2 regions of the Bacillus stercoris genome follow, and region 1 is predicted to be linked to the other one. Evidence: predicted binding sites of a transcription regulator. Region 1 holds the regulator's gene; the other holds the start of a gene.

What was found. Region 1 encodes NrdR, which represses ribonucleotide reductase genes. Its sites were predicted from a motif close to AACACNATATATNGTGTT; they were not measured.
Region 2: a site for NrdR is predicted at 6,031-6,048, ahead of nrdI (class Ib ribonucleoside-diphosphate reductase assembly flavoprotein NrdI). Genes of this name have one in related genera too.

The regions. Positions count from the first base shown of each region.
Region 1 is NZ_CP121861.1:1,413,423-1,429,883, forward strand. It holds gene mutM (DNA-formamidopyrimidine glycosylase) at 1-253, shown strand, start outside; gene ytaF (sporulation membrane protein YtaF) at 420-1,052, shown strand; gene coaE (dephospho-CoA kinase) at 1,068-1,661, shown strand; gene ytbE (aldo/keto reductase YtbE) at 1,701-2,543, opposite strand; gene QA442_RS07330 (MFS transporter) at 2,567-3,757, opposite strand; gene QA442_RS07335 (winged helix-turn-helix transcriptional regulator) at 3,940-4,320, shown strand; gene QA442_RS07340 (glyceraldehyde-3-phosphate dehydrogenase) at 4,525-5,547, shown strand; gene speD (adenosylmethionine decarboxylase) at 5,786-6,166, shown strand; gene nrdR (transcriptional regulator NrdR) at 6,430-6,888, shown strand; gene dnaB (replicative helicase loading/DNA remodeling protein DnaB) at 7,003-8,421, shown strand; gene dnaI (primosomal protein DnaI) at 8,448-9,383, shown strand; gene QA442_RS07365 (TVP38/TMEM64 family protein) at 9,417-10,058, shown strand; gene ytxC (putative sporulation protein YtxC) at 10,137-10,982, shown strand; gene thrS (threonine--tRNA ligase) at 11,377-13,308, shown strand; gene QA442_RS07380 (HAD family hydrolase) at 13,348-14,130, opposite strand; gene lytS (two-component system sensor histidine kinase LytS) at 14,297-16,078, shown strand; gene lytT (two-component system response regulator LytT) at 16,056-16,461, shown strand, end outside.
Region 2 is NZ_CP121861.1:2,468,705-2,485,165, forward strand. It holds gene spoVK (stage V sporulation protein K) at 1-404, opposite strand, end outside; gene cwlC (sporulation-specific N-acetylmuramoyl-L-alanine amidase) at 1,027-1,794, shown strand; gene QA442_RS13165 (hypothetical protein) at 1,858-2,478, opposite strand; gene nrdF (class 1b ribonucleoside-diphosphate reductase subunit beta) at 2,527-3,516, opposite strand; gene nrdE (class 1b ribonucleoside-diphosphate reductase subunit alpha) at 3,534-5,636, opposite strand; gene nrdI (class Ib ribonucleoside-diphosphate reductase assembly flavoprotein NrdI) at 5,596-5,988, opposite strand; gene QA442_RS13185 (hypothetical protein) at 6,232-6,462, opposite strand; gene QA442_RS13190 (YmzC family protein) at 6,544-6,816, opposite strand; gene hfq (RNA chaperone Hfq) at 7,012-7,233, opposite strand; gene miaA (tRNA (adenosine(37)-N6)-dimethylallyltransferase MiaA) at 7,273-8,217, opposite strand; gene QA442_RS13205 (YmaF family protein) at 8,317-8,730, opposite strand; gene QA442_RS13210 (hypothetical protein) at 8,820-9,101, shown strand; gene ebrA (multidrug efflux SMR transporter subunit EbrA) at 9,237-9,554, shown strand; gene ebrB (multidrug efflux SMR transporter subunit EbrB) at 9,568-9,921, shown strand; gene QA442_RS13225 (OsmC family protein) at 9,935-10,387, opposite strand; gene QA442_RS13230 (poly-gamma-glutamate hydrolase family protein) at 10,457-11,164, opposite strand; gene QA442_RS13235 (hypothetical protein) at 11,444-11,677, opposite strand; gene aprX (serine protease AprX) at 11,900-13,228, shown strand; gene QA442_RS13245 (MBL fold metallo-hydrolase) at 13,339-14,163, shown strand; gene ymzB (protein YmzB) at 14,242-14,598, shown strand; gene QA442_RS13255 (cytochrome P450 family protein) at 14,828-16,042, shown strand; gene QA442_RS13260 (beta-ketoacyl synthase N-terminal-like domain-containing protein) at 16,085-16,461, opposite strand, start outside.

The DNA.
Region 1 (16,461 bases):
TCAATTATCAGATAAAACAATCAAAACCCTTCACGCTGAAATCAAAAACACTCTGCAGGAGGCGATTGATGCGGGCGGAAGTACAGTCCGTTCTTATATCAACTCCCAAGGGGAAATCGGAATGTTCCAGCTGCAGCATTTTGTGTACGGAAAAAAAGACGAGCCATGCAAAAATTGCGGAACGATGATTTCGAAAATTGTCGTTGGAGGAAGAGGCACGCATTTTTGCGCAAAGTGCCAGAAAAAAAAGTAGCATAATGCTTCATCGTCCAAGCTGTCGGTGCATATATCAGTAACTCTGTAATGGAGGATGCCATTTTCGAAACACGGATTTTTCACTTTCCCATATATATGATTGTGATGAATCCCGGGCATTTCACATCTGATACAAGAGCACCAACAGAAAGGAAGAAACGGATATGCAAATGGTTTCTATACTGCTGCTGGCGTTGGCTGTCAGCTTGGACAGTTTTTCAGTCGGGTTTACGTACGGATTGAGAAAAATGAAAATACCGTTTAAAGCGATTTTGGTTATCGCCTGCTGTTCCGGTGCTGTCATGTTTATATCCATGCTGATCGGAAGCTTTCTCACAAAGTTTTTTCCTGTATATGTGACGGAGAAGCTTGGCGGTTTGATATTGGTTGGAATCGGTGCGTGGGTTCTGTACCAATTCTTCAAACCGGCAAAAGATAAAGAATACCTCTTGCATGAAAAAACGCTGCTTAATTTAGAGGTTCGGTCATTAGGGATTGTGATTCATATTTTGAGAAAACCGATGAGTGCGGATATCGACAAATCGGGTGTGATCAATGGAATTGAGGCGGTCCTATTGGGATTTGCCTTATCGATTGATGCCTTTGGGGCAGGTATAGGCGCAGCCATTCTCGGTTTTTCACCGATTGTGATGAGCATCGCCGTGGCAATCATGAGCTCACTGTTTGTATCAATCGGAATCAATGCTGGCCATTTTTTGTCTAAGTGGAAATGGATCGATAAAATGGCGTTTTTGCCAGGGCTTCTGCTGATCACGATTGGGCTCTGGAAATTGTAAAAAGGAGTGGATCTCTTGACCTTAGTCATTGGTTTAACGGGAGGAATAGCTAGCGGCAAAAGCACGGTAGCCAATATGCTGATTGAAAAAGGAATAACAGTTATAGATGCAGATATCATTGCAAAACAAGCGGTAGAAAAAGGGATGCCGGCCTACCGGCAAATCATTGACGAATTCGGTGAAGACATCCTGCTCTCAAATGGCGATATAGATCGAAAAAAGCTTGGGGCGCTGGTATTTACAAATGAACAAAAGCGTCTCGCCTTAAATGCAATTGTTCATCCCGCAGTCAGGCAGAAAATGCTCAAGCGTCGTGATGAGGCCATTGCAAATCAGGAGGCATTTGTTGTATTGGATATCCCGCTTTTGTTCGAAAGCAAATTGGAATCATTGGTTGATAAAATTATTGTGATCAGTGTGACAAAAGAGCTCCAACTGGAACGTCTGATGAAGCGCAATCAGCTGACGGAAGAAGAAGCAGTCAGCCGTATCCGCTCTCAAATGCCCTTAGAGGAAAAAACAGCAAGAGCAGATCAAGTCATCGATAACAGCGGAACGCTCGAAGAGACCAAAAGGCAGCTTGATGACATCATCAACAGCTGGGCATAATACAAAAACACCGTTCAATATGAACGGTGTTTTTTGCCATTAAAAATCAAAGTTGTCCGGATCAGGACCGACGCGCAAGTTTTCATTCAGGGCATCGATTCGGTTCATGTCATCCTGTGTTAATTCAAAGTCAAAGACACTTGCATTTTCTTTAATGCGGTGTTCCTTCGTTGATTTTGGAATCGTGATGATGCCATGCTGCAGATCCCAGCGCAAAATAATTTGTGCGACAGATTTGTTATATGTTTGAGCGATGTCAGCCAATACAGGGTGATCCAGCAGCTGCCCCTGCATCAAAGGTGACCAAGCCTCCATCTGGATGCCTTGATTTTGGCAGTAACTTATCAATTCTTTTTGTGTGAGGCGCGGGTGAAATTCCACTTGGTTAATCATAGGCTTAATTTCAGCTGCCGTCATCAGATCTTCAAGATGGTGAATTTGGAAGTTGCTTACGCCGATTGCTTTGATACGTCCTTCTTTATACAACGTTTCAAGCGCTCTCCAAGCATCTTTATACTTTCCTTCTACAGGCCAGTGGATGAGGTATAGATCTAAATAATCCAGACCGAGTTTTGACAGGCTTGTTTCAAATGCTGCGAGTGTTTCCTCGTAGCCTAAATCAGCATTCCATACTTTCGATGTAATAAATAGATCCTCTCTTGAAATGCCTGCTTCTTCAATGCCCTGCCGAATCCCTTCTCCGACTCCAGCTTCATTTCCATAGATAGCTGCAGTATCAATACTGCGGTACCCGTGGGCAATGGCAGTTTTAACTGCGTTTACCAGTTCAGATCCTTCCTCCACTTGGAAGACGCCGAGGCCGAACCAAGGCATTTTTACCCCATTATGAAGTGTTGCTGTTGCTTGTAAATGTGTTGTCATGTTTATTTCCTCCTTTAAAATTGTCAGGCTTCCTGCCGATCGCGTTTTTCCATCAAGCGGCTCCAGCCTGTTAAAATAACTGCTCCGGCCACCATTAATCCGCCTATCCAAGCGGTATGAATCAATCCGATTGAATCGGTGATCACACCACCAAGGTATGAGCCAAGCGCGATCCCTGCATTAAAGGCAGCGATATTCATCGCGGATGCGACGTCAACTGCACTCGGGACAAAACGCTCAGCCAGCATGACGACATACACCTGAAGGCCGGGCACGTTCATAAAGGCCAGCAATCCCATACAGAGAATGGTGATGAGTCCTGCTGCTTGATATGAGGCCGTAAATGTCAGTACAAATAGAACGATTGCCTGTACGATAAACATATAGAATAAAGCGGCAATCGGATTTCGGTTAGACAGCTTTCCGCCAATCATATTTCCGATAGCGATAGCGATTCCATATCCGAGCAGAATCACTGCAACAGTTCCGGCTTTGAAGCCTGTTACTTCCTGAAGCAGGGGAGACAGATATGTGAATACAACGAATGTTCCTCCGTACCCAAGAGCTGTAATGACAAATAAAAGCAATAACCGGCCGTTTGTCACAAGCTTCAATTGATCCCGCATCGTTGTTTTTGTCCCTTTTCGTAATTTGGACGGTACAAGAATGCCATTGGTAATAAAAGCAATGATTCCGACGGCGATAATGACCATAAAGGCAAAACGCCAGCCGAACTGCTGGCCGATAAACGTGCCGAAAGGAACTCCGGTTACAGTTGCCACAGTAAGACCGGTAAACATAATCGAAATCGCGCTGGCCCTTTTATTCTCCGGGACAATATCCGCTGCGATTGTCGAACCGATTGACATAAATACACCGTGTGAAAATGCCGATATCACACGGGCTGCTAATAAAATCCCGATGCTTGAAGCGGTTGCTGCCATCGTATTACCGGCAATAAAAATAAACATGATCCAAAGCAATAGTGTCTTACGAGACATGCTTGAGGTCAATGAAGTTAATATAGGTGCTCCAAATGTAACGCCGAGTGCATAAAGGGAAACAGTCAATCCCGCTGTTGTGACTGGAATATGCAGGTCATCAGCAATGAGCGGCAAAAGGCCGACACTGATAAATTCGGTTGTCCCTATCGCGAATGCACTTACGGCCAAAGCCAGGAGTGCAGGAATACTGCTTTTATTGGCTGAAGTCATGATGTTCCTCCTTTGTATGTGTGTTGTATGATTGAAATTCTGCTGAGTAAGCTATATAAATAAAAAAGAGCAGATTCAAATCAGCCGGCAAATGTGATTATGAAACATATCGTAAGGAAAGAAAAGTACGTACTTTTAAGTGCTATAGTCACTTTTTGGTGCCTGTAAGGAGAATGGATTGTATGGAGAAGAAAAAATATAACATTTCTGTTGAAGCGACTCTCGAAGTGATTGGCGGGAAGTGGAAATGCGTGATTTTATGCCATCTGACGCACGGAAAAAAACGCACGAGTGAATTAAAGCGCCTGATGCCCAACATCACGCAAAAGATGCTGACCCAGCAACTGCGTGAGCTGGAAGCGGACGGTGTCATTAACCGGATCGTTTATAATCAGGTTCCTCCAAAAGTGGAATACGAGCTCAGCGAATACGGGCGCAGCTTAGAAGGGATTTTAGATATGCTGTGTGCTTGGGGAGCGAATCATATTAACAGAGTGTACGGAGATACTTTTTCTGTGTTAGAAGAAAGTGTGCTCAATGATAAGTTGAAACAGGAATTATAAAGCATGAGGGCAGTCAGTGCAGAGCGCTGGCTGCTTTTTGGCTTTACGACTGATATTTTGTGCAAGAAAACATATGATGTATCATAAATTAGCGTTATAATCGTTGATTTTTATCAATATGTACTGGCGAATTTGTTTTAATGTGTTATACTAATTTTAGATAGTAACATATTAGGATGGCATAATTGATAAGGGGTGTCCAACATGAAGGTAAAAGTAGCGATCAACGGGTTTGGAAGAATCGGAAGAATGGTTTTCAGAAAAGCGATGTTAGACGATCAAATTCAAATAGTGGCCATTAACGCCAGCTATTCCGCAGAAACGCTGGCTCATTTAATAAAGTATGACACAATTCACGGCAGATACGATAAAGAGGTTGTGGCTGGTGAAGACAGCCTGATCGTAAATGGAAAGAAAGTGCTTTTGTTAAACAGCCGTGACCCAAAACAGCTGCCTTGGCGGGAATATGATATTGACATAGTCGTCGAAGCAACAGGGAAGTTTAATTCAAAAGATAAAGCGATGGGCCATATAGAAGCGGGCGCAAAAAAAGTCATTTTGACTGCTCCGGGAAAAAATGAAGACGTTACCATTGTGATGGGGGTAAATGAAGACCAATTCGACGCTGAGCGCCATGTGATTATTTCAAATGCGTCATGCACGACAAACTGCCTTGCGCCTGTTGTAAAAGTGCTGGATGAAGAGTTTGGCATTGAGAGCGGGCTGATGACTACAGTCCATGCGTATACGAATGACCAAAAAAATATTGATAACCCGCACAAAGATTTGCGCCGGGCGCGGGCTTGCGGTGAATCCATCATTCCGACAACAACAGGAGCGGCAAAGGCGCTTTCGCTTGTGCTGCCGCATCTGAAAGGAAAGCTTCACGGCCTCGCCTTGCGTGTCCCTGTTCCGAACGTCTCATTGGTTGATCTCGTAGTTGATCTGAAATCAGATGTTACGGCTGAAGACGTAAACGAGGCATTTAAACGCGCTGCCAAAACGTCGATGTACGGTGTACTTGATTATTCAGATGAACCGCTTGTATCGACTGATTATAATACAAATTCGCATTCAGCGGTCATTGACGGGCTTACAACAATGGTAATGGAAGACAGAAAAGTTAAGGTGCTGGCGTGGTATGACAACGAATGGGGCTACTCCTGCAGAGTTGTTGATTTGATCCGCCATGTAGCGGCACGAATGAAACATCCGTCTGCTGTATAAAATAAGGTCATGGACACATTTTAAAGAAAAAACCCTTAACAGCATATTTCTAAAAAAACGCACCTTGCAAATTAGACTTAAACACAGTATACTATTTTTCGTGAACTTCTTGCTTGAGACTGTTTCGGAATTACTTAAAGGGTTAGGACCTCTCCGGACTAACTTTCCCCCGTGGTAAATGGCCGACCCAGTTGTTGGAATTTCACTTTTTAATTCTTGTTAAGGGGGGTCCATGACTATGGAAACAATGGGGCGTCACGTTATCTCCGAGCTATGGGGATGCGATTTTGATAAGCTGAATGACATGGATTTTATTGAAAAAACGTTTGTAAATGCTGCTCTAAAATCAGGTGCTGAGGTGCGCGAGGTTGCATTTCACAAATTTGCACCGCAAGGCGTAAGCGGAGTTGTGATTATTTCTGAATCACACTTAACGATTCACAGTTTTCCTGAGCACGGATATGCGAGCATTGATGTTTATACTTGTGGAGACTTAGATCCTAATGTTGCTGCTGATTACATCGCAGAAGCATTACATGCTGATACAAGAGAAAACATTGAAATACCGAGAGGAATGGGGCCTGTGCAAATTAAACAGGCGCAAGCAAAAGTACTATAAAGTAAATGCGAACACAAAGGGAGCTGAAGCTAGAAGGCCATTATGCGCTTTTTAGCTTATGCTCCTTTTATTTTTTATAAAGAAACGAGAGTGTCAGCTTTTTCTTTTTTCATTTTTTTTGTAAAATAAGAAGGAGATTTTCACAAACCACCTAATGCCATAGAAACAAATTTAACAACGGCTCTCCCGACAGATGCTGTCACAAAAGGCGGAGGCTGCCGAAAATACATTGCAGGGAACGATATAGTTGGGAGCTGATTTTATTGAAATGTCCTTCATGCCAGCATAACGGAACGCGAGTCCTTGATTCACGGCCTGTGGATGACGGGAAATCGATTCGCCGAAGACGCGAGTGTGAATCCTGCCACTACCGGTTTACGACCTTTGAGAAAGTGGAGGAAACCCCGCTCATCGTTGTGAAAAAAGAAGGTGTGCGTGAGGAGTTCAGCAGAGAAAAAATGCTGCGCGGCCTCATAAAAGCATGCGAAAAAAGGCCTGTTTCACTCAAAACGCTTGAAGACATGTGCTTTGATATTGAAAAAGAACTTCGCAATCAAGGCTGCTCTGAGGTGAAGAGCGAGTTCGTCGGAGAAATGGTCATGGACCGGCTGGCTAAGATTGATGAAGTCGCATATGTGCGGTTCGCGTCCGTCTATCGACAGTTTAAAGATATAAACGTCTTTATCGACGAATTAAAAGACTTAATAAAGAAAGAGCGTTAAAAGAGCTAAGAGGATTCTTCTAGCTCTTTTCTCATGTGCAAAATTGGCATTTGATAGATATAAGAAACGGTGTAAAATGAAAGGTAGAAACAAATTCGGAAGGTTTGAGAATGTATGGCTGACTATTGGAAAGATGTACTGCCTGTAGACCCGTATGTGGTTAAAAGCAGATCGATGCTGCAGGATATTGACAGACAAATTATTACACAACTGTACCAGCCCTTAATCGGCCCTGTTGCATTCTCTCTTTATATGACATTGTGGGGAGAGCTTGAACAAAACCGTCTGTGGGGCGGAGAGTCCACACATAGACAGCTGATGGGGATGACACAGTCCAACTTAAAAACGATCCATCAGGAACAGGGGAAGCTCGAGGGCATCGGATTACTGAAAGTATATATGAAAGAATCCGAGCGGCAGGAGCGCCTCTTTATATATGAACTTCTTCCGCCGCTCAGGCCAAATGAATTTTTTGAAGACGGAATGCTGAATGTTTTTCTGTACAATAGGGTCGGAAAAACGAAATATCAGCAATTAAAACAATTTTTTACGCACCCGGCCATTTCAGAAGATGCGAAGGACATTACGCGGCCGTTTAATCACGCGTTTGAATCGCTGCAGCCGAGTGAATGGAAGCTCACATCTGATATGGAGGAAACGGTAAGACTTGCCGAGGGGAACGAGTATACTTCTGTCGGACAGGCTCCGTCCTACACCATAACGGAGGATGTGTTTGATTTTGATTTGTTTTTAGCGGGACTTTCTGAGACGATGATTCCGAGAAAAGCGATGACCCAGCAGGTGCGGGACACAATCAAAAAGCTTTCTTATCTGTACGGAATTGACCCATTGCAGATGCAAAATGTCGTGATGAGCGCAATTGATGAGCATGATGTCATTACGACGGAGGCATTAAGAAAAGCGGCCAGCGACTGGTATCAAATCGAAAGAAACGGACAGCTGCCCGATTTAGTGGAAAAAACACAGCCGGTGCATCTGCGTGAAGGCGAAAAACCGGCAGAAGAGGATTCTCTGGACGGGAAGCTGATCGCATTGCTGGAGACGATTTCTCCGAAGAAGCTTCTGCAGGACATTGCTGACGGAACAGAGCCGTCAAAAGCGGATCTGAAAATCATAGAAGAAATTATGTTCGAACAGAAACTCGAGCCAGGCGTCACAAATGTGTTAATTTATTATGTCATGCTGAAAACCGACATGAAGCTGTCGAAAAACTATATTCAAAAAATCGCGTCGCATTGGGCACGAAAAAAGGTGAAAACGGTCAGGGAAGCGATGAAACTCGCGATAGAAGAGAACCGCCAATACCTTGAATGGGCTGAGGGAAAAACAAAGTCTTCGAAACGAAACCAAAAAGTGATTCGCGAAGAAAAGCTTCCTGACTGGATGAAAGAAAAAGAAACAGCGTCCGATTCAGAATCCGGACAGCAGAAGCTGCATCCGCAAGATTTGGAAGAACAGAAGAAAAAGATGATGGAAGAAATGCAAAAACTGAAAAAATACTCTGCCTATTAAAGACAGAGATGCGGGGTGAGGAATAGATGGAACCAATCGGCCGTTCCCTGCAGGGCGTAACCGGCAGGCCGGATTTTCAAAAACGTCTTGAACAAATGAAGGAAAAGGTCATGAAAGATCAAGATGTTCAAACGTTTTTGAAGGAAAACGAAGAAGTGATTGACCAAAAAATGATCGAAAAGAGCTTAAATAAGCTTTATGAATATATCGAACAAAGCAAGAATTGCTCCTATTGTTCGGAAGACGAAAATTGCAACAATTTGTTGGAGGGCTACCATCCGAAGCTTGTTGTCAATGGGCGGTCTATTGATATCGAATATTATGAATGCCCAGTTAAACGGAAGCTCGATCAGCAGAAAAAACAAAAGTCTCTTATGAAAAGCATGTATATCCAGCAGGATCTTCTCGGTGCGACGTTCCAGCAGGTCGATATCAGTGACCCGAGCAGGCTCGCGATGTTCCAGCATGTTACAGATTTTCTGAAAAGCTATAACGAGACGGGAAAAGGCAAAGGACTATATTTATACGGGAAATTCGGGGTGGGAAAAACGTTTATGCTCGCTGCGATTGCCAATGAGCTGGCTGAAAAAGAGTATTCATCCATGATTGTCTATGTGCCCGAATTTGTGAGAGAGCTTAAAAATTCGCTGCAAGACCAAACATTAGAAGAGAAGCTCAATATGGTAAAGACCACACCCGTATTGATGCTAGATGACATCGGAGCTGAATCAATGACAAGCTGGGTAAGGGATGAAGTCATCGGAACGGTGCTTCAACACAGAATGTCCCAGCAGCTGCCCACTTTCTTTTCTTCTAATTTCTCACCTGACGAGCTGAAGCATCATTTTACGTATTCGCAAAGAGGAGAAAAGGAAGAAGTAAAAGCGGCAAGATTAATGGAGCGGATATTATATTTGGCTGCTCCGATCCGCCTTGACGGAGAAAACCGCCGCCATCCGTAACTGCTGCGGTTCAAAGGGGAAGGAACTGAGGGTATGAAACGAAAAACCGCTTTTAAATGGCTGGCAGTGCTGGCAGGTGCAGGTTTAATCTTTTGGGGAAATAAAAGATATTTGAATGTATCGCCGAAAGAGATCAGGGTATGGGTATTGTCGTTCGGTGTTTTTGCTCCGCTGATGTTTATCGGGATATCCATCGTCAGGCCGCTCGTTTTATTTCCGGTGTCTGTTATTTCAATAGCGGGCGGACTTGCGTTTGGTCCGCTTCTCGGCACGTTTTATACGTTAGTCGGTTCAATGTGCGCTTCAGCTGTTTCGTTTTTTGCGGCCGGTTTGTTTGCGGCGAAAAAGAACGGCTATTATGAAAAGCTTGAAGCCATCCAGAAGCAAATGGAGGATAACGGATTTTTCTATATCTTCCTTTTAAGAATCCTGCCGATCAATTTTGATTTCGTCAGCTATGCTGCAGGCCTTTCCAATGTCAAAGCGATGCCGTATTTTGCGGCGACGGCTGTGGGAATCATCCCTGGGACCATTGCGCTGAATGTTCTGGGAGCGAGCTTTTTGTCTGGTAATCTGCCAGCTTTCTTTCTTGTTCTCGCTCTGTATATCGTGTTTATTTCGCTGCCATTCATCTTCAGAAAGAAAATGCAAAACTTGTTCCAGGAATCAAATTAAGATTTGCCAGTGACCTTTACGTCTATTTTAAAAACATCCCCCATATACTTGTAACAGATGCCGTAAGGGGGGACAAACATGCTTGAAATAATCTTTGAAGATGACCATGATGCAGCCGCTTTTTTACATCTCATTCAGCATTCGGACGATCGGAACAATATCATTGTCCGTGAAGGCATACGAAAAATCGGGATTAAAAAAGCGAAGCGGGCTTTCTCTATTCAACGTTTTATGGAGCCGATTCTGGTCAAATTTTTTTTGGAATGCAAAGAAGACGAGCATATGCTGTCATTGATTGAGGAAACATATTGTTTCACTGACCAGGATGAACAGCAGCAAATTCTTCAGCTCGCACACAGTATTATTGAAGGTGAAGCAGACGATCTTCAGTTTGAGCCGCTGAAGCTTTCACGGAAACAATCTATTTTGGATGAACTCCAAACGATCTGTTTAGAGGAAGGCGTATTTTACATTCGCTCCTTTCAGACCTTCCGGCTTGGATCATACTATAAGCAGCTGAGAGATATTACAGAAGCAGCGATTGATGAATATAAGATGGAACAGGAATATCAAAACTTTATTCAAACACTCAGAGACTATGTAAACGCCAAACAGCCGCGTATCAAAAAAGTGCATATTGTCCATGATGGTTCCTTTACATTATGGGAGCTGCGCTATGTGCCGGAACGGGAAAAAATGAAATACATAGACAGGCGGTTTGTCCGGGATCATCCTATGTATATTGATTCTCATTTGCTCGCGCCTCTGATTTCCATTGCGCCTGATGAAGTCGTGCTTTATACCGACCAGCCCGAGCACATGATGGCAAGGACCATTCAAAACGTGTTTCAAGAAAGAGTGGAAATGCTTCCGCTGCACGCTTTTTCAGATGCAGAAACAACGGTGAAGCAATCGGAAGGATAAGGGCCGGCAGCCTGTATATATAAGGCTGTCGGTTTAAAAAAAGGAAACGCGGCCGTGTTGATTTTTTGGATTGAACAATTTATAATACATAGGAGATTAAGAAAGACACACGTATTGATAAGGACACGAAGGAATGATACCGGCTCAAAGAGAGGGAAGCCCCGGCTGCAAGCTTCCCAGCTAAGGACCATTCGCTTTACCGCCTTTGAACTTCAGCTGTGAACCCCTTGAAAAGGAACAGTAATGGCTGACGGGAACTCCCGTTACAGAGCTTAGAGCCGCAGGTGCCGTATTGGCTTTGCGGAAAAAAGGGTGGAACCACGATTCCGTTTATTCAACCTCGTCCCTTTCATAGGGGGCGGGGTTTTTATATGCAAAAAAAGGAGTGACAAAGATGTCAGATATGGTAAAAATCACATTTCCTGATGGAGCAGTCAAGGAGTTTGCGAAAGGAACAACAACAGAAGATATCGCGGCATCCATCAGTCCGGGATTAAAGAAAAAATCATTAGCCGGAAAACTGAACGGAAAAGAAATCGATTTGAGAACGCCGATCAATGAAGACGGTACAGTGGAAATCATTACAGAAGGCTCAGAAGAAGGTCTTCAAATTATGCGCCACAGTACGGCTCACTTGCTGGCTCAAGCGATTAAACGCATCTACAAGGATGTTAAATTCGGCGTCGGTCCGGTTATCGAAAACGGGTTTTACTACGATGTAGAAATGGACGAAGCGATTACACCGGAGGATCTGCCGAAAATCGAGAAAGAAATGAAAAAAATCGTTAATGCGAACCTTCCGATCGTTCGAAAAGAAGTCAGCCGTGAAGAAGCGAAAGCCCGTTTTGCGGAAATCGGTGATGACCTGAAGCTTGAACTATTGGATGCGATTCCTGAAGGAGAAACCGTTTCGATCTATGAGCAAGGCGAATTCTTTGACCTGTGCCGCGGCGTCCACGTTCCTTCAACTGGGAAAATCAAAGAATTTAAGCTGTTAAGCCTTGCAGGCGCATACTGGCGCGGTGACAGCAAAAATCAAATGCTTCAGCGCGTATATGGTACAGCTTTCTTCAAAAAGGCTGATCTTGAAGAGCATCTTCGTATGCTAGAAGAAGCGAAAGAACGCGACCACAGAAAACTCGGCAAAGAATTAAAGCTGTTTGCGAACTCTCAAAAAGTCGGACAAGGCCTGCCGCTTTGGCTGCCAAAGGGCGCAACAATCCGCCGCGTCATCGAGCGCTACATTGTCGATAAAGAAATCAGCCTCGGCTATGAGCATGTATACACACCTGTGCTCGGCAGCAAAGAGCTGTATGAAACATCAGGACATTGGGACCATTATCAGGAAGGCATGTTCCCTCCGATGGAAATGGACAATGAAACACTTGTATTGCGTCCGATGAACTGCCCGCACCATATGATGATTTACAAACAAGACATTCACAGCTACCGCGAGCTTCCGATTCGGATTGCGGAGCTGGGAACGATGCACCGCTATGAAATGTCAGGTGCGCTGTCAGGGCTTCAACGCGTACGCGGAATGACGTTAAACGATGCACACATCTTTGTGCGCCCGGATCAAATTAAGGATGAGTTTATCCGTACAGTTCGTTTAATCCAGGATGTATATGAGGATTTCGGTTTAAGTGATTACACATTCCGTCTGTCTTACCGCGATCCGGAAGATACAGAGAAATATTTTGATGACGATGAAATGTGGAACAAAGCGCAATCCATGCTGAAAGAGGCAATGGACGAAATCGGCCATGACTATTACGAAGCAGAAGGTGAAGCGGCATTCTACGGCCCTAAACTTGATGTTCAAGTAAAAACTGCAATCGGCAAAGAAGAAACATTGTCTACGGTTCAGCTTGATTTCTTATTGCCGGAACGTTTCGATCTGACATACATCGGTGAAGACGGCAAGCAGCACCGCCCGGTTGTCATTCACAGAGGCGTCGTCTCCACAATGGAACGCTTTGTCGCCTTCTTAATCGAAGAACACAAAGGCGCGCTGCCGACATGGCTTGCACCGGTTCAGTTCCAAGTCATCCCGGTTTCTCCGGCTGTGCATTTAGACTACGCGAAAAAAGTGCAGGAACGCCTGCAGCGTGAAGGCCTGCGTGTTGAAGTCGACAGCCGCGATGAAAAAATCGGCTACAAAATCCGTGAAGCGCAAATGCAAAAAATCCCGTACATGCTGGTGGTCGGTGACCAAGAAGCAGAAAACGGCGCGGTAAACGTGCGGAAATACGGTGAACAGAACTCTGAAACGATTTCTCTTGATGAGTTTGTGAAAAAGGCAGTAGCTGAAGCGAAAAAATAAAATAAAAAAGCATGATCTCATTGAAGAGATCATGCTTTTTTATTTCTCTAATATAGGAAACAAATCATGAAGGCTGCTGATGATGTAATCAGGCGATACGTCAGTTTCGTTTTTCTTATCCGTCCGGTTGATCCAAACGGTTTTGATTCCGGCTCTTGAAGCGCCTAAAATATCAGTATTCAAATTATCGCCGACCATGATGGCATCGTCTTTTTCAATATTCATCAGCTTAAGGCAATGTTCAAAAATGGAAACATCCGGCTTGCCCTTGCCGAATGCGCCCGAGATGACGATTTCATTGAAGTAAGGAGCGAGCTCAGGCACACCGGCAAGCTTCTCCTTTTGCAGACTCGGATCGCCATTAGTCAAAAGCAATAATTCATATTTGCCTTTTAATTGATCGAGTACAGCAAATGTTTCATCATATACAAACGGGCGTTTTCTGCGCTCTGCCGCAAAAAACTCTCCTAAGTATTCGCCATATGCAGGATCATTGATCCCAAGAGCTTTCAGTCCGTTTGTCCATGCGTTTCTTCTATACTCCGGCACAATCTTGTTCAGCTTTTGAAAGCCCTCACTGATAGGCTCTGAGAAATTGGACCACAGTCCTTCAAACGGGTTAATGCCGATCATCACTGTATATGGATACGTCTCATATGACATGTACAATTCTCTCGCCGCTTCGCGAACAGCTGCTTCGAATTCCTCCGGGGCAAGGCCATATTTTTTCTCTGCCTGTGAGCAAGTTTCTGCAAATGTTGTTCTGACGCTTTTTTCGTCCCAAAGTAGTGTATCATCTAAATCAAAAAATATGGCTTTCATGATCTTCTCCTCTGCTTCAGATTCAAATCTTTCTGCCAAAAGGCTCATGTTTTATTTTACAATAGATAAAAGCCTTGTGAAATATGTTTTCAGATGATTTTAAAAAAACAGTCAGCCGTAAAACGAAAACATGCTAGAATGAAAACGGAAAGAACAGGTGACATGAATGATTCATTTGATGATTATGATGCTTGAGAGGGTAGGGATTATTGTTATATTAGGGTTCATTCTCGCCCATACGAAACTTTTCAGACAAGCTCTTCAGAATCAGGACGGCTATAAAGGAAAAGCGATTTTAATTTCTATTTTTTCTCTTTTCAGCATCATCAGCAATTATACAGGCATCGAAATTCAAAGAAATATGATTGTAAACAATGACTGGGTGTTTACGATAGATCCATCGGGCTCTATCGCGAATACCCGTATTTTGGGCGTGGAAATTGGGGGCCTTCTCGGAGGTCCGTTTGTAGGGGCTGGGATCGGCATACTGGCGGGCCTGCATCGTTTTTCACTCGGTGGCAGCACGGCCTTAAGCTGTGCCGTATCATCTATTTTAGCGGGTGTTCTTGCAGGTTTGATCGGCAGGTATTTTACGAAGAGATATCGAATGCCGACACCGCGTATCGCCGCTCTTGTGGGAATTGGCATGGAGTCCCTGCAAATGCTCATTATTTTGCTGATGGCAAAGCCGTTCAGTGACGCTTGGGAGCTTGTCAGCATGATCGGGATTCCGATGATCCTAATCAATGGTACAGGCAGTTTTATTTTTCTGTCGATTATTCAAGCAATCATTCGCAAGGAAGAGCAGGCGAGGGCTCTCGAAACGCATCGAGTGCTGACGATTGCTGATCAGACACTTCCATTTTTTCGCCAAGGATTAAATGAAAACTCCTGTAAAAGTGTGGCGGCTATTATCCATAAGCTGACTGGAACAGATGCGGTGTCTCTCACTGATAAAGAAAAGATCCTTGCGCATGTCGGCGCGGGCATGGATCACCACATTCCATCAAAAAGCTTGATCACCGGCCTGTCTAAAAAGGTAATTAAAACAGGGCATATCATGAAGGCGATTTCGAAGGAAGAGATTGAATGCACGCATGCTGAATGCCCTTTGCACGCCGCAATTGTCCTGCCGCTGACATCGAACGGCAACACAATCGGCACCTTAAAAATGTATTTTAAAAGCCCGGCAGGCCTTAGCCAGGTAGAGGAGGAGCTTGCTGAGGGGCTGGCCATGCTGTTTTCGACACAGCTTGAGCTTGGGGAAGCAGAGCTGCAAAGCAAGCTTCTCAAGGATGCTGAAATCAAGGCGCTTCAAGCACAGGTGAATCCGCATTTTTTATTTAATGCGATCAACACGATTTCTGCGCTCTGCCGCACAGATGTTGAAAAAACTCGTAAACTCCTATTGCAGCTCAGTGTTTATTTTCGTTCAAACCTTCAAGGAGCGAGACAGCTGCTGATCCCGCTCTCAAAAGAGTTAAACCATCTTAACGCCTATTTGTCATTAGAACAGGCGCGTTTTCCCGGGAAATATAAAATTGAGCTCAATATCGAGAGCAGACTAGAGCAGATTGAAATCCCTCCGTTTGTTTTGCAGGTGCTAGTCGAGAACGCGCTTCGGCACGCGTTTCCGAAAAAACAAGACATGTGCAAGGTTACAGTCTGTGTCATATCTGATAATGCGTCCGTCTATATGAAGGTGACGGATAACGGACGCGGAATACCGCCGGACGTCCTGCAGGAACTGGGGAAGAAGCCATTTCCGTCTAAGGAGGGAACCGGGACAGCGCTTTATAACCTAAATCAGCGGCTGATCGGTTTATTCGGACAGCAGGCTGCACTGCATATCGGCAGTGAGGTTCATAAAGGGACAGAGGTTTCCTTTCAAGTGCCAATGCAACAGATGAAAGAGGGAGAAGAACATGCTCAGGGTGTTAATAGTTGATGATGAGATGCTGGCAAGGGATGAACTGGCTTACTTGCTTAAGCGGACCAATGAGGAAATGGAAATCAATGAAGCGGAAAATATCGAATCCGCTTTTGACCAAATGATGGATCAAAAACCTGATTTGCTGTTTTTAGACGTTGATTTATCCGGAGAGAACGGTTTTGATATCGCAAAGCGATTGAAGAAAATGAAGCATCCTCCTGCTGTTGTGTTCGCGACAGCGTATGACCAGTATGCGCTCAAAGCGTTTGAGGTAGATGCTCTTGATTATTTAACCAAACCTTTCGATGAGGAAAGAATTCAGCAAACGCTGAAAAAATATAAAAAAGTCAATCGGGATATTGTCGAAACAGATCAAAACAGCCATGCCGGGCAGCATA
Region 2 (16,461 bases), 1.1 Mb from region 1:
AGATCAGCCCGCTCTGCTTCGATTAAGTGGCCTTTTGAGAGGACATTCATTTCAAAGAAAAGCTTGCCGATCAGCCGTGCAACCGTCGTTTTTCCCGTTCCCGGATTTCCTTTAAACATCATGTGCAGCGCTTGTTTTCCCACCTTCAAGCCTTGCTCCGCGCGTTTTTGGTTCACAAAAATCCAGGCGTATATTTCCTTGATGTTGCGTTTCATTTCCTCCATGCCAACTAATGCGCTCATCTCTTTTTCAATTTCCTTCAAAATGCCGTGCTTTGCTTCGTTTTTTTGCAATGCAGCCTGATATTCCGCCTCTGCCTCAGCATTCGTCAGCACCTGCTTTTGCCCGTTCAGAATAATGTTGATCTGTCCGTTGTTTTTATAAGTCACAGCGCGCTCCAACATCTTCACCTCTCTGTTCTCTCTATATGATATTCAAGCGGATGCCGATTGTGACAAACGCCTATCATGTGTCGAATCAATTGCTTTTTTCGGGAACGATAAGGAATCCTGCGCTTTCCCGAGAAATACTTTATTTCTTATTGTATTCACGGACATGGGGTGGACAAACCATGAGATTTTGTTTTTAATCATTTTATTAGAGTAATATATACTTTTCTCCCTTCACGTTGAGAAACACGGGCTGTTTTTTGTGCAAAGCGCATCATCCGGCCGAAGATCCCTGCGAAGGTGTTTTCCTTTTCTTCTAATGATATCTTTCATGACCGTTCCTTTTTTCAAAATGAACGGCGCTCTCATATCTAAATGCATGCTTTTAAAATGAAAGCACAGCTTAAAACCAGCAGGAATCAGTGCAGATAGAATCGAACCCATAATACTCACTAACATCTGACATATGCACATATTTCATTTCAGACCGTATCAGTTGTCGCTTCATGTTGAATTGTGCGCTTTCCCGAGAAATAATTTCCGGATGTTGAAGGGGTATTTCCTCATTTTTCAGATAAATGATAATCGTACAAGCAGAAGCCGTGTTTTTTCATATCCTGTAATGAGGTGATGAAGAATGGTTAAAATTTTTATTGATCCTGGCCATGGCGGGTCTGATCCTGGCGCAACAGGAAATGGCCTTCAAGAAAAAACGGTAACTCTGCAAATCGCTTTTGCCTTACGTACGATATTGACTAATGAATATGAAGGTATTTCTTTGCTGCTGAGCCGGACAAGCGACCAATATGTCAGCTTAAATGACCGCACATCTGCCGCAAATAACTGGGGAGCAGATTTCTTTTTGTCCATTCACGTTAATTCCGGTGGAGGCACAGGTTTTGAAAGCTATATTTATCCAGGTGTAGGTGCCCCAACGACGTCTTATCAATCGTCAATTCACTCTGAAGTGATACAAGCTGTCGACTTTGCCGATCGCGGCAAAAAAACAGCCAACTTCCACGTCCTAAGGGAGTCGGCCATGCCTGCCCTATTGACCGAAAACGGCTTCCTTGATACCGTTGCCGATGCAAACAAACTGAAAACAAGCAGCTTTATTCAAAGCTTAGCAAGAGGGCATGCAAACGGGCTGGAGCAAGCCTTTAACCTTAAAAAGACTTCCAGCACAGGGTTATATAAGGTTCAAATCGGTGCATTTAAAGTCAAAGCGAATGCGGACTCGCTGGCAAGGAGCGCCGAAGCTAAAGGGTTTGACTCGATTGTCCTTTTAAAGGATGGATTATACAAAGTGCAGATTGGCGCATTTTCATCCAAAGACAATGCGGACACTCTCGCTGCCAGAGCGAGAAATGCCGGCTTTGACGCTATTGTGATTCTGGAATCATAGTCGAGACAGGGACGAGCGCCTCATAAAAAAACCCGGCTCCTCATCACGAGAAACCGGGTTTTTTTATACGAGAATATCAACAACAAACTGTGACCATGTTTCCAGACGGTTATAGATATCACTCTGTTTTAATTCAGAAACTTTCATCCATTTACCCGCAATTTGGTCTTTCTCCTTCACTTCCACTTGTGCGCCGGGCTTCAATTGAAGCGCAGAAAGAATACCGATATGCACTTTACCGACACTGTTTTCATCATCATTGATCAATCCCAGTGTGACAATCGCCTGTTTATCTTCTTCATTTATTTGCAGTTCTTCCTCAAGCTCACGGTCTGTGTTCAGCTTTAAGACTTCAGCAAATGAAGCTGCCTCTTCGATGGCGTTCATATGGCCGCCAAAGCCGAGAGAAAGCCTGTTGTGCAGGCGTGATTCACCACCGCCGGCCAGCCGCTCGTAAAGGAAGACTTCATCTTCGCGCTTGATGACGACATAAGGTATCGGCTGCTTGAAACGCGGATCTTCTTCTGCGTCCCCTCTTCTCATTTCACGATAGGCTGCTTCAATCTGAGCCATGATTTCTGCTACTCTGCTATCTTCACTGTACACGCCCTGGAAGGTTAAGCTTTCTTTCTTAAACACATCATCACGCGGGGCGACTAAAATCATTTCGTCCATTTTTCCCATGGGTACTGCGTCCTCCTCATTTAACCTTCAAGCCGAAAAGAGCAGATATTATATCTGCTCTTTTTCATCTTCAAAATAAAAGTCATCATCTTTGAGCGGCTCAACTGTCGCTTTTTTATAACCGTTCCCCTTCATGGAGAAGAAGTCATGCGATTTTGTTTTTGTATTTAATCCGTTTAAAACGATCGGATTAATGTCTTCCTCTTCGAAGTATGGATCAAATCCAAGGTTCATGAGCGCTTTATTTGCATTATAGCGGATGAATTTCTTTACATCGTGTGAGAGTCCGACTTGATCGTACAAGTCCTCTGTATACTCAAGCTCATTTTCATATAACTCATTCAGAAGGTCGATCGCAAATTCACGAAGCTCTGCTTTTTTCTCTTCTGTCTGTTTATTATAAATTTCCTGAGCTAGGAGACCGACATATACGCCGTGAATCGCTTCATCACGAAGAATCAGGTTAATGATCTCACCGCTTTGCATCAGTTTTCCTTGTCCGTAGAAATATAACGGATAATAGAAGCCGCTGTAGAAAAGGAAGCTTTCCAAATAGACGGAAGCAACCATCGCTTTGAACAGTGATATTTCATCATCTTTTTGAATGGCTTTGTAAAGCCCGACAATCATTTGCGCTTTTTTCTGCAAATATTTATTTTGTTTAACCCATTCGAATACTTCGTTGATCGTTTCAGTCGGTGCAAGGGTCATGAAGATATTAGAGTACGATTTCGCATGGACAGCGTTCTCCATCATCGCCATAAAGTTCAGCACCGCTTTCCGCTGGTGGCCGTCTACGTGTTCAGCCACGATCGGCATCCCCGTATTCCCCTGCTCTGTATCAAGAAGCGTAAGTCCTGCAAGTACCTTCATATAAGTGTCCTGCTCATTTTTTCCGAGGTACTTCCATGTGAGGAGATCGCCGTTTAAAGCAATCTCTTCCGGAAGCCAGAACTGTTTCACGTTTTGGTTATAGAACATTTGGGTAAAATCGTCTTCATGCTTTGACCAGTTTGCTGCGTCATAAATTTTTGTCACTATAAACTCTCCTTTAATCAAACAACACAAGAAAGGCAGCTGTCTTGCCCAGTATCTTTCGTTCTTGCATAGTAAATGGTTTTAATTCCTCTATGATGTGCATACAGATCGATTCGGTTTAAATCACGGGTCGTCATTGTGTCTTTTAAGAACAATGTGAAGCTGATGCCCTGATCAATGTGCTGTTGGATAGTCGCGATCATATCCACAACCTTGAACATGTCCATATCGTAGGCTTCTTTATAGAAGAACCAGTTATTAGATGCAAGCCCAGGCATTGGGTAATACGTTTTTGAGTTGCCGTATGTTCTTTCTTCAATTCGTTCCATAATCGGCATAACAGACGCCGTACTTGATTGCACGTATGAGATAGAGCCTGTCGGCGCAATGCATAATCTGTAGCTGTGATACATACCGTGTTCAGCGACAAATGCTTTTAGCTGTTTCCAATCCTCTGTCGTCGGGATATGCATCCCTTCAAACAGATTGGCGATTTTTTCGTATTTCGGCGAGAAATCAGCGGAAACGTATTTGTCGAAGTATTCACCCGTTGCATAGGTTGAGCCTTCATATTGATCAAACGTTTCGCCTTTCTCTTTTGCAATTTCCGCAGAACGCTGGATGGAGTAGAAGTTCACCATCATAAAGAACGTGTTTGCAAAGTCACGCGCTTCCGGGCTTTCATATGCAATACCGTTTTGCGCAAGGTAGCCGTGAAGGTTCATAGCGCCTAGACCGATTGATTTCATCGCTTTGTTTGCCCGTCTTACAGCAGGCGCATTACGGATGTCAGTCGTTTCAGACACATGTGTTAAAGAGTCTGTCGCAAGCTTGACTGTTTTTTCGATTGACTTATGCTCCATAACGTTGAGGATGTTAAGTGAGCCTAGGTTACAGGAAATATCCAAACCGATTTCATCTTCTTCATCATAGTCTGTGTATGAAGAAACTTGAGATGCCTGCAGCACTTCAGAGCAAAGGTTAGAAAATTTCACCTTGGAAATATGGTTATTCGCATGCACTTTGTTCACGTTATCTTGGAACATGATGTATGGATAGCCTGATTCAGAACGAAGCATCGCCAGTTTTTCAAGCAGTTTCCGCGGGTTGATTTTTTCCTTTTTGACCCGAGGGTTGTCGACAAATTTGTCGTACATTTCGTTCATGTCCATCTCATCCATGTGCTGGCCGTACTCTTTATAAATCGTGTGCGGATAGAATACATAAGCCGCTTTGTCCTCACGTGCAAGCTCAACGAACTTATCCGGAATGACAACACCGATAGAAAGCGTTTTGACACGCACATCTTCATCCGCAGAAATCTTTTTCGTATCAAGAAAATCATTGATATCGCGGTGGAAAATGTTTAAGTACGCCGCGCCGGACCCTTGTCTTTGCCCCATTTGGTCAGCGTAACGGAACGCGTTATCAAGAAGCTTCATGACGCCTACAACGCCTTTTGTCGCATTTTCAACATCTTTAATGGCTTCACCTTTCGCACGGAGCTTGGACAGGTTAAGAGAAACCCCGCCGCCCAGCTTAGAAAGCTGCATGGAGATATCGATCGCTCTTGAGATATCGTTTAAGGAATCATTGACTTCCAGCAAGAAGCAGCTGACAAGTTCTCCGCGGCGTTTTCTGCCGGCATTCAAAAATGTCGGTGTGCTCGGCTGATATTCCTGATTGATCATCAGGTTCACATATTCTTTTGCTTTCTCAGTGTCGCCGTTGGCGAAGAACAGCGCAACAATTGAGATCCGGTCCTCATAACGCTCGAGGATTTTTTTCTTGTCATTCGTTTTCAAAGCATAGTCATTATAGAATTTAAACGCACTCATGAAGGAAGGAAAACGAAACTTCTTAGCGTAAGCTGTCTTAAACACTTCTTTAATGTCTTCAAAAGAATAAAGGCTTAAGAATTCCTCTTCGTAGTATTGGTTTTCAATCAAATAATCCAGCTTCTCTTTTAAATCGTGAAAGAAAACTGTGTTTTGATTGATATAGTCTACAAAATAGCTATGTACAGCCTCTTTATCCTTATCAAACTGGAATTTTCCATCTTTTTGGATCATGATTTCGTTATTTAACTGGATCCATTTTGGCACTTGATTTTGTGACAACTCTTTCTACCTCCTGAGTAAACAATTCAACGTCTTTAGATGTGCCGCTGAGTTCAAATTTGTGCAAGATCGGCACCTGATATTGTCTAGAAATGGTATCGGCGCTTTTTGCAAAGTTATCGCCCCATACTTTATTGCCGCTCGCAGCGACTCCTAATAAGAGATGGGCGTATTTTTCGAGAAATGATTGTGTTGATGCCGGTACCTGACCGAAGTTTGTCGTGTAGGTGACCAAAACAAACGGAGTGTCCACGTGGTCTATTTCGTCCACCTTGCGTATCTGCTGAAAGCCTATTTTATTCACAAACCGCTGAACATTCCCTGTTTTCGAATCAAATATGATTTGTACCACGTTTTATCACGACCTATCAAAAAATATGAATCTCTCATCACTAACACTATATATAGTATACTACCCTCTAGTAAAAACACAATATATAGATTCGTTTTTATGAAAAATTCATATTTTGATCAAATCAGGCAAATAGACAGACTCATTAGGGCCCAAAAAAGAGAGCAGAACGAGAATCATCTCTCGTCCTACTCGGGGTGTCGTTTTTTAGCCGATGTTTATCATAACATGAAAAAAAACTGCTTAGTAGTCTAGATTTTTTTTTCTTAAGCTATCACAGCATTTTTCGCTCTCTACTGTTTCTTCTATTTCAACATCCGCGCCGATCTCTTCTAAAACCGCCTTCAAAGCAGTGATAATTGACGCTTCTCTGATTAATTCTTTTCCGTTCACAATGATACTTGTTCCGTATTCATAGCAAGAATCATCTTCGCAAATTTCTTCCCAATGATTCACGATCACTTTATGCTTCATTTTTTCACCCTCTGTTTGATCTGTGTCTGTATTTAGTTTAGCGGCTGGCATCCGCTTTGTAAATTCGAATGCTTGTGAATTTTATTCAAGCTCGTCATCCGCGTATTCTTTCTTCAGCTTTACCTCATTGCGGGACTCATTATACTCATAAATTTTGATATAGCCGTCCTCCATCACGCCAAAATGATTATGTTCAAGCGGAAACGAGGTTGGCTGAGGCGTTTCATAGTCTGAATTGCCGCTGTCTGTTTCAATGATGGTATCTTGATTCCCGCACGCCCCGAACAGTAAAAAGACAGCTATCCATACAAGTGCAATCCTGATTCGTCTCAGTTCTGCTTCACTTTCAAACAAGGTCGATCACCCCCAAATTCATTTTATACATAATATACCATTTTTACTTCCGTATGTTGTTCTCATAAAAAAAGACCGTGCCTTGGCATGGTCAGCTTACACAAAAAGCTTGGAGCAAAAGTGGATTCATGTTAAAAATGGCCGCCGGGAACCCCCGGCAGCCTTTCCTCATGTCTTGACATGGCATTTTTTGATCTATTCGAGTTCAAGCTGGACGTTTTTTTGCGGCGCAAACGTTGAGATCGCATGTTTATATATAAGCTGCTGCTTACCTTCCGATTCCAACAATACGGTAAAGTTATCAAAGCCTTTCACCTGGCCCCGCAACTGAAAGCCGTTCAGCAAAAAAACAGTGACATACGTATTTTCTTTCCGGATTTGATTCAAAAACTGATCCTGAATATTAATCGGTTTCATGTTTCGTCCTCCTTGATTCTCTATATCATACAGTTTCGATTAAAGTTCGAGTTTTCCTGCTATATGTGTGAAAATTTCCTTTTTTTTCAGCTCCATATCAACAGGCGGTGTCATATCGAACCATGTGACCTGCATTTTGTTGCGAAACCACGTCAGCTGGCGTTTCGCATACCGCCTCGAGTTCTGCTTTAGCTGTTCGACAGCATCGGAAAGTGTCACAAAACCGTCAAAATATGCATACAGCTCTTTATAGCCTATCGCCTGTATTGATTGACAGTCTCTCACGTTCTTGTCGTATAAGCGTTTCACTTCCGGAAGAAGGCCTGACTGCATCATCAAATCGACCCGCTGATTAATTCTTTCGTAAAGCGTGTCTCTATCCATTGTCAAGCCAATTAACACTGCATTGTACAGAAGTTCTCGTTTTTGTTCCTTCAAATGCTGGGACATCGTTTTTCCGGACGTATGTAAAATTTCCAGTGCGCGAATGACTCTTCTTGTATTATTCGGATGAATCGCAGCTGCTGCCTCGGGATCTGCTGCAGCAAGTTTGGCATGAAGAAAGTCAGCGCCTTCCCGCTCAGCGGCCATTTGCATGCTCTCTCGAAACACGGGATCATTTGCCTCTTCCGTAAATGTATAATCGTAAAGCACAGATTGTATATAAAGCCCTGTACCGCCGACAATCATCGGAAGCTTTCCTCTATTTGCAATCTCGCTGATTTTATTTCTTACTAAGCTTTGATAATCGGCAGTAGAGAAAGAGTCTTGGGGATCTAAAATGTCAATCAGATGATGGGGCACTCCCTCCATCTCCTGTTCGGTAATTTTAGCTGTTCCAATATCCATCCCTTTATAAATCTGCATTGAATCTCCGCTGATAATTTCCGCGTTTAAAGATTTGGCTAGCTGAATACTTAAATTGGTTTTCCCCACTGCCGTCGGTCCGACTAAAATGACAACGGGCTGCTTCGTATTATTCAATATGTATCACTCTCTTTTATAAATCTCCCCCCATTATAGCATTCAACATGGACAACCACCTATCCATTTTGCCCTTTTTTTGCATCGGTAAACATCCTTCTACCAGCCGATCGGCTCATTGCCGACAATTTCTCTCGTCTGTCCTTTCAGGGTATGACGGTGTGTTTTTCTTTCGTCATCTCCGGGAGCATAAACAACCCCTCCGTACTGGATCTCAACCGGCTTGTTATAGGCCAGATACGTCGTTTCTTCGATTTCATGATAATGTGTGCCATCTGCTAAAGGAATCGCCGGTCCTGAGATTCCGTAATACCGATGAAAATGGCCGTTTTCAAATGAAGTGATCCCTGTATAGTAATGTGTGTGCTGATCGGTATTTGATCCGTTTGCGGGCTGAGTAAACCCTTCAATCAGATGATAATGGCCCTGTTCCCTCGATGTTTTGACATGATAAGCATGTGCGTGGGGCGGTGTTTTCGACCAGTCAGACTGATACAGGCCCAATGTGTTCACATCCTCTTTTTTCCTTAATTCGCCCAATCACATCCGGGCAGGCTGAATACACTGCATCATCTACACTTTATTACAGGAGGAAAGAAAACATGAACGAGTTAGAGAATTTCAGTCCTGAAGATACAAGAATATTTGGAAGACCTTTTGGATTCGGGAGACCATTTGGATTTGGAAGACCTTTCGGATTCGGTTACGGGTTTGGAAGACCCGGATTTGGCTATGGATTTGGGTTTGGCCGGCCATTCGGATTTTTTGGAGGTCCGTTTATCGGCGGCCTTGCAGGCGGGCTTATAGGAAGCGCTTTATTTAATCCTTATTTGTATGGCGGATACCCCTATTATCCGTATGCCCCGTTCCCTTATTATTATTAATCGCAAAAGACCCCTTAAAAAGGGGTCTTTTTAAGCGTGTAAAAATGAATCTCTTGACTCATACATAGGCATACACTAATATTTTTCTAGCTGAAGCTCTTTTCTAATCTAAAAATATAGTGAGGAGAATTTAAGATGTTAATAGGATATATATTCCTCACGATTGCCATATGTTCGGAATCGATAGGGGCAGCCATGCTGAAAGTATCTGATGGCTTCAAAAAGTGGAAGCCGAGTGCCTTGGTCGTCATTGGCTATTCCCTCGCCTTTTATATGCTGTCACTGACGTTAAACCATATTCCCCTAAGCCTCTCCTATGCGACTTGGAGCGGGGCGGGAACGGTGCTGACGACAATAATCGGAGTGAAATGGTTCAAGGAAGAACTGAATGCGAAAGGGCTTTTCGGGATTCTTTTATTAATATCAGGGGTCGTGTTACTTAACTGGCAGTAAAGGAGTGAGGATGATGAAAGGATTGCTTTATTTGGCTCTCGCCATTTTATCTGAAGTGTTTGGAAGCACCATGCTGAAGCTTTCAGAAGGATTTACACAGGCCTGGCCCATTGCCGGAGTCGTAGTCGGATTTCTTTCCGCTTTTACTTTTCTAAGCTTTTCTTTAAAAACAATTGACTTATCAAGCGCGTATGCAACATGGTCGGGCGTTGGTACCGCGCTTACAGCCATTGTCGGTTTTTTGCTTTTTGGCGAAACCATCAGTTTAAAGGGAATATCCGGTCTCACGCTTGTCATTGCGGGCGTGGTCGTGCTAAATCAGTCGAAAGCCCACGCTGAAGATAAAAAACAGACGGTCTGTGAGTAACCGTCTGTTTTCATTATTCTCCCCCCGCTTTTACAGAGGCTTTAAGCTGCAGCTCAACATTCCCTTGAATCGCGCGCGAAATCATGCATGACGACTCCGCTTTTTCACAAAGCTTGTGCGCCAATGCGATGTCGTCTTGTGAAGCATCATGTTTAAGCACAACAGAGGGACGGTGAATGATCTTTTTGTATGTAAAGACTCCTTTTGTGACGTCGACAATACCTTCTGACTCCATCTGCAAGTCTTCTTTTTCCAGACCGCTTCTTTCCATCATCGCTGCAAGTATAATAATGTAACAGGTCGCTGCCGCACCGAGAAGCATTTCATCAGGGTTGGTCCCTTCTCCCGGCCCATCCATTTCTTTAGGGATGGAAATCGATGTGATCAGGTTACCGCTTTCAATCGTACCGACATCATTGCGTTTACCCGGCCAGTTCGCTTTTAAATAAAAATGATGATCTGCCATTGTTTTGCCTCCTTTTTCATCCTATTTCAGTCTACTGATCTTCTCGTATTTTGTCTCTTGATCTGCTTGTTACGAATACTCTTTTTCCAGGACACCTTTGATCGCACTGACAAAAGCATAAAATTCACTGTTCTTTGTGTATTTTCTATTTTTATAATAAAAATCATCAAAAAATGCTTCTCTCTGCTCGCGGCTGATTTCCAGCTGTATACTTAGCCCCGTTTCTCCTTGGTTGTTAATGTTTTCGGCATTCAATCCAGCGAGACCGCTTTTAGACGACGCTAACTCAGCGGAAAAACCTCTCCGCTCAAGAGCTCTCACAATCATTTTTGCCCGCTTTCGATCCGTTCCCCCTACAAGGGTATTTTTGTTCTCCCCTTTATATCCGTGAAAAGCCACCACATATTGATGCTCCTTGATTTTCTTTTTAGCTAATGGCTCATCAAAATTGGTGCTTGTAATATGCAGCGTTTGGTTATCATGGGACTTCAGCCCTTCAAACAGGTATGTAGAGTATTCATGATTGAAATACCGAACAAGCTCACTTACTCCGCCTTCAATTCTACCGCCATGCGGAGACATAATTAAGACTTTGCTTCCTTTTTTCTCATTATATGAAATATCGTAATCGGCTGGACTCTCATTCTCTGCCAAGCTGCTGAAATTTGAATATGTATCTGGCTGATTTGATGGTTCAGGTTCTAATGAGTAATGAACATATCTCAAGAACAAGACAATGGCTAAGACTAATATGACATTTAGTAAAAATCTTCTCATGTTTAACTCCTTTCATAAGAATGGCACGGTTCATTATATGAGGTTTAGCCAATAGGTTTTATCTTACCATTGTATACACGATATCATCAGTGAAAAAGTTCCCGGTTTCAAAAAATCAATTGATTGTCACGGTTATTAGCGGTTCATTTCAAATAAGAGTGAAAAAAGGTTGAGAGGAAAGCCAAAAAAGGTAGGAACAACCTCACTTGGCAAATAAATGTATATAGGTTTAAGGAGGGTTTTCGTAACAGGCTGTCCGTTTGCTTAGACGAACGCCTGTTACTGGCCTGCAAAATAAAGATTTTTCTTATTTGTTCTCACAAAGTCACAGGAGAGGATAGAGTCCAATAAAAATGTTCTGATCTGTTGTTTCGAAAAACAAAATGCTTTGATTTTCGTTTTGCTTTTCTGCCTTACAATAATCGTTCTTTTACTAATTGTTCCGTCTTTCTTCATATATATAATGCTGATTGGCATTTGGCTTTCCAAAGATCGATGTAAGTAGAAATTCATACAGCCGCTCTCCCCTTCCAGTTTGATATGACCACATTATAATAAGAACAAATGTTCCTTTTCAATCCCCAATGATTTCCTCAACCTCTCATCCATCGTATCTAATACGAAAGATTCATAAAAACAAACTCTTATCCGCCTCTTATAAAGGACAAACAAACTTACCAAACCTATCATCTGTTCATAGAGTATACAGAGAACCTTATAATAGGAGGAAAATACATGTTTGGGTACTCTATGGTACAAATGGTGAGAGCAAATGCTCATAAGCTAGATTGGCCGTTACGGGAAACCGTATTGCAGCTTTACAAGCCATTCAAATGGACTCCTTGCTTCTTGCATAATTTTTTCGAAACCAAATTGAAAAACAGAAAAAGAATGTCAGTCATTATTGAATTTGAGGAAGGCTGTCACGAGACCGGCATTCAAATGGCTGGGGAGGTACTGCAAAAAGAAAAACGCAGTAAGCTAAAAACCCGCTTCAACAAAATCAACTGCTGCAGTGCGGAGGTTACCCCCTCAGCATTACATTCTCTTCTTTCTGAATGCAGCAATATCCGTAAAGTGTATTTAAACCGCGAAGTCAAAGCGCTTTTAGACACGGCAACTGAAGCAAGCCATGCGAGGGAAGTCGTCCGAAACGGGCAAACCCTGACAGGAAAAGGCGTTACTGTCGCTGTTGTCGATACAGGAATCTACCCGCATCCTGATTTAGAAGGCAGGATTATCGGGTTCGCGGACATGGTCAATCAAAAAACAGAGCCATACGATGATAATGGTCATGGCACACATTGTGCAGGTGATATCGCAAGCAGCGGCGCATCCTCTTCCGGAAAATACCGCGGACCTGCACCGGAAGCCAATCTCATCGGCGTAAAGGTATTAAACAAGCAGGGTTCAGGAACGTTAGCAGATATTATAGAGGGTGTCGAGTGGTGTATTCAATACAATGAGGACAACCCTGATGAGCCGATTGATATTATGAGTATGTCGCTCGGGGGCGATGCCCTTAGATATGATAATGAACAGGAAGATCCGTTAGTCAGAGCGGTTGAAGAAGCGTGGAACGCAGGGATTGTCGTCTGTGTCGCTGCCGGAAACTCAGGCCCTGATTCGCAGACCATTGCAAGCCCGGGCGTGAGCGAAAAGGTGATTACAGTAGGTGCGCTTGACGATAACGATACTGCAAGCAGCGATGATGATACGGTCGCTTCCTTCTCAAGCCGCGGTCCGACAGTATACGGGAAAGAAAAGCCCGATATTTTAGCGCCGGGTGTTAATATTATTTCCCTTCGCTCTCCGAATTCCTATATTGATAAGCTTCAAAAGTCAAGCCGTGTAGGATCTCAGTACTTCACAATGTCAGGAACCTCGATGGCAACACCAATTTGCGCAGGAATCGCAGCTTTAATTCTTCAGCAAAACCCCGATCTTTCACCCGATGAAGTGAAAGAGCTTTTGAAAAACGGCACGGACAAATGGAAAGATGAAGATCCGAATGTGTACGGAGCGGGCGCTGTCAACGCGGAAAATTCTGTTCCCGGCCAATAAACAGCATCAAAAATCCGGCAATTTTCTCTCAGCAGAACTGCCGGATTTTTGTTTGAATATTCATAATCATAAGGTAAAATAATGGGAAATGGATGAAGGAAGTGAAGAAAGTGCCATATTATATCTGCAACACATGCGGTGTGCAGCATGCACAGACTGTAGATCCGCCCAACTCGTGTCTGATTTGTGAAGATGAAAGACAGTATATTCATCCTGATGGACAAACTTGGACAACTCTTGAAGACATGCGTGAGAAAGAAAACCTTCAAAACATTCTCAAAAAGGAAGAAGACCATCTTTACAGCATCAAAACTGAACCAGCGTTTGCGATTGGACAAACAGCCCATCTGATCCAGCATAAGGGCTTTAATGTGCTGTGGGATTGCATTTCATATCTTGACCAAAGGACAATTGACCAAATCAACGAATTAGGCGGTATTCAAGCCATCGCTTTGTCTCATCCACATTATTACTCTACTCAGGTTGAGTGGGCTGAAGCATTTCAGGCCCCGATCTATATCCATGAAGATGACAAAAAATGGGTGACAAGACCAAGCAATCACATTCACTTCTGGTCAGGGGAAACGCTCAGCATGAAGCCGGGGCTGGACCTTTACCGACTGGGCGGACATTTTAAAGGCGGTGCTGTTCTTCATTGGAGCAACGGCAATAAAGGGAAAGGATGTCTATTGACTGGAGATATCATTACGGTTACGGCGGATCAAAACTGGGTCAGCTTTATGTACAGCTACCCAAATCTCATTCCCCTTCCCGCATCCAAAGTTGAAGAAATAGCAGCCAAAGTGAAACCGCTTCAATTCAACCGGCTTTACAATGCTTTTTCTAAAGTTGTCAAAGAAAATGCCGGCGAAGCTGTCCAGTGTTCTGCCATACGTTATATCAAGGCTTTGAACAGCGAATTGTTTCATACATAAGGGGTGAGGCGGCTCTTTTCCGTGTAAAAGATGCAGCAATTGGGAATAGTATCGTGTAGATCAAAAGGAGGAATATTGATGGCACACACGAATACACAGCTTTCCCAATGGCTGGAATCAAAAGTCGGCCAGACACTTGATATTAGAAAAGGTGAATTGACCCATGATGAAGAGATATCAGACTTGGATCAGATTGTTCTCCACCTTCAAAAAGTGGCTATACGAAGCACGAGTCACCCTGATGACTATGTAGCGAAAGAAGAGCTCGTTTTAGAAGGTGAAGGAACAACCTTCACTGAGGACGGAAACGTGCCGCTTCCGCAAAATGCCTATGAGATTCCTTTATTAGGTGATATTCATATTCACCAAGAAAACGAAGGATTGAAGGTCGTAACAGATCGTGCAGTATATACAATTGATATCCAGCACAGCTGATTCTCACTTTCATCGAAATAATGCAGCTTAGCGCCTTAGAGCATTCGCTCAAAGGCGCTGCTTTACATCAAGCCCTTTTTTTGCTTTTTCGTTCTTCATCCTATTGAATGACGCCTATAATAGATATATAGTTTTAGAGACAGGATTACATTTCAAATCATTCTGTTTTTTGTATACGAGTTCAGCAATTTGATTCATCTATTTACCCTATTAGGCGAGGAGAATGCAAATGGAAAAATTGATGTTTCATCCGCATGGTAAAGAGTTTCATGATAACCCTTTTTCAGCTTTAGGACGATTTAGAGAGGAAGATCCCATTCACCGATTTGAATTAAAACGGTTCGGAGGCACATATCCGGCTTGGCTAATAACCCGATACGATGATTGTATGGCCTTTTTAAAAGACACTCGAATTACAAGAGACGTGAAAAATGTGATGAGCCAAGAACAAATCAAAATGCTCAACGTTAGTGAAGATATCGATTTTGTTTCCGATCATATGCTGGCAAAAGACACACCTGACCATACCCGCTTGAGATCGCTTGTTCATCAAGCATTTACTCCCCGAACCATTGAAAATCTGCGCGGCAGCATCGAACAAATTTCTGAACAGCTTTTAGATGAAATGGAAAAAGAAAATAAAGCGGATATCATGAAATCCTTCGCTTCCCCTTTGCCTTTTATTGTTATATCTGAATTGATGGGAATTCCTAAAGAAGATCGAACACAGTTTCAAATCTGGACCAATGCGATGGTTGATACGTCTGAAGGTAACAGAGAGCTGACAAATCAGGCTCTTCGTGAATTTAAGGAGTATATCGCCAAGCTGATCCATGACAGAAGGATAAAGCCAAAAGACGATTTAATCAGCAAACTTGTGCATGCTGAGGAAAACGGCAGCAAATTAAGCGAAAAAGAGCTTTATTCCATGCTGTTCTTGCTCGTTGTAGCGGGCCTTGAAACGACTGTAAACTTACTCGGCTCCGGCACCCTCGCATTGCTGCAGCACAAGAAGGAATGTGAGAAGCTCAAGCAGCATCCCGAAATGATTGCTACAGCGGTTGAAGAATTGCTGCGATACACCTCACCTGTCGTTATGATGGCAAATCGGTGGGCCATCGAAGACTTTACATACAAAGGGCATTCGATCAAAAGAGGAGACATGATTTTTATAGGCATCGGATCTGCCAATCGCGATCCGAACTTTTTTGAAAACCCCGAAATTTTAAATATAAATCGGTCGCCTAACAGACATATTTCTTTCGGTTTTGGCATTCATTTCTGCTTAGGAGCGCCTCTTGCCAGGCTGGAAGGCCACATTGCATTTAACGCACTTCTGAAGAGGTTTCCTGATATTGAACTCGCGATGCCTGATGACATTCAATGGAGAAAAAATGTCTTTTTAAGAGGATTAGAAAGTCTCCCTGTTTCACTTTCAAAATAACATTCAAAACGCCCCCTTCAAAAGAGGGGGCGTTTGTGTTTCTCAGCGCTTCACCAATTCATCTTCTTTTTTCGCTTCATGTTTTTTCCTGAAAGCCTTAAGGAAATTCGCATTTACTACTCCCTTATTTGAATAGAGTTTTTCGCAAAATTCTAACATGGCTGCTGATGCTTTCGGTTCGGTTAATATCATGAAGTGGTTGCTTGAATCGACATCTACCAGATGGAAATGGGGAATTTGCCGCCCCCATTCCTCCCAATAGGCAGCTTGATCAAACGGTTCTTTTTCATTTGATAAAGTGAAATAAATGTCTAAATCACCAAAGAAAGACCTGCTTTTGTTGCGGAAATAATAACATTTTACCGCCTCAGGGTCAGAGAGAGGCTTAACAGTATACGATTCCAAATCATAGGCGCACT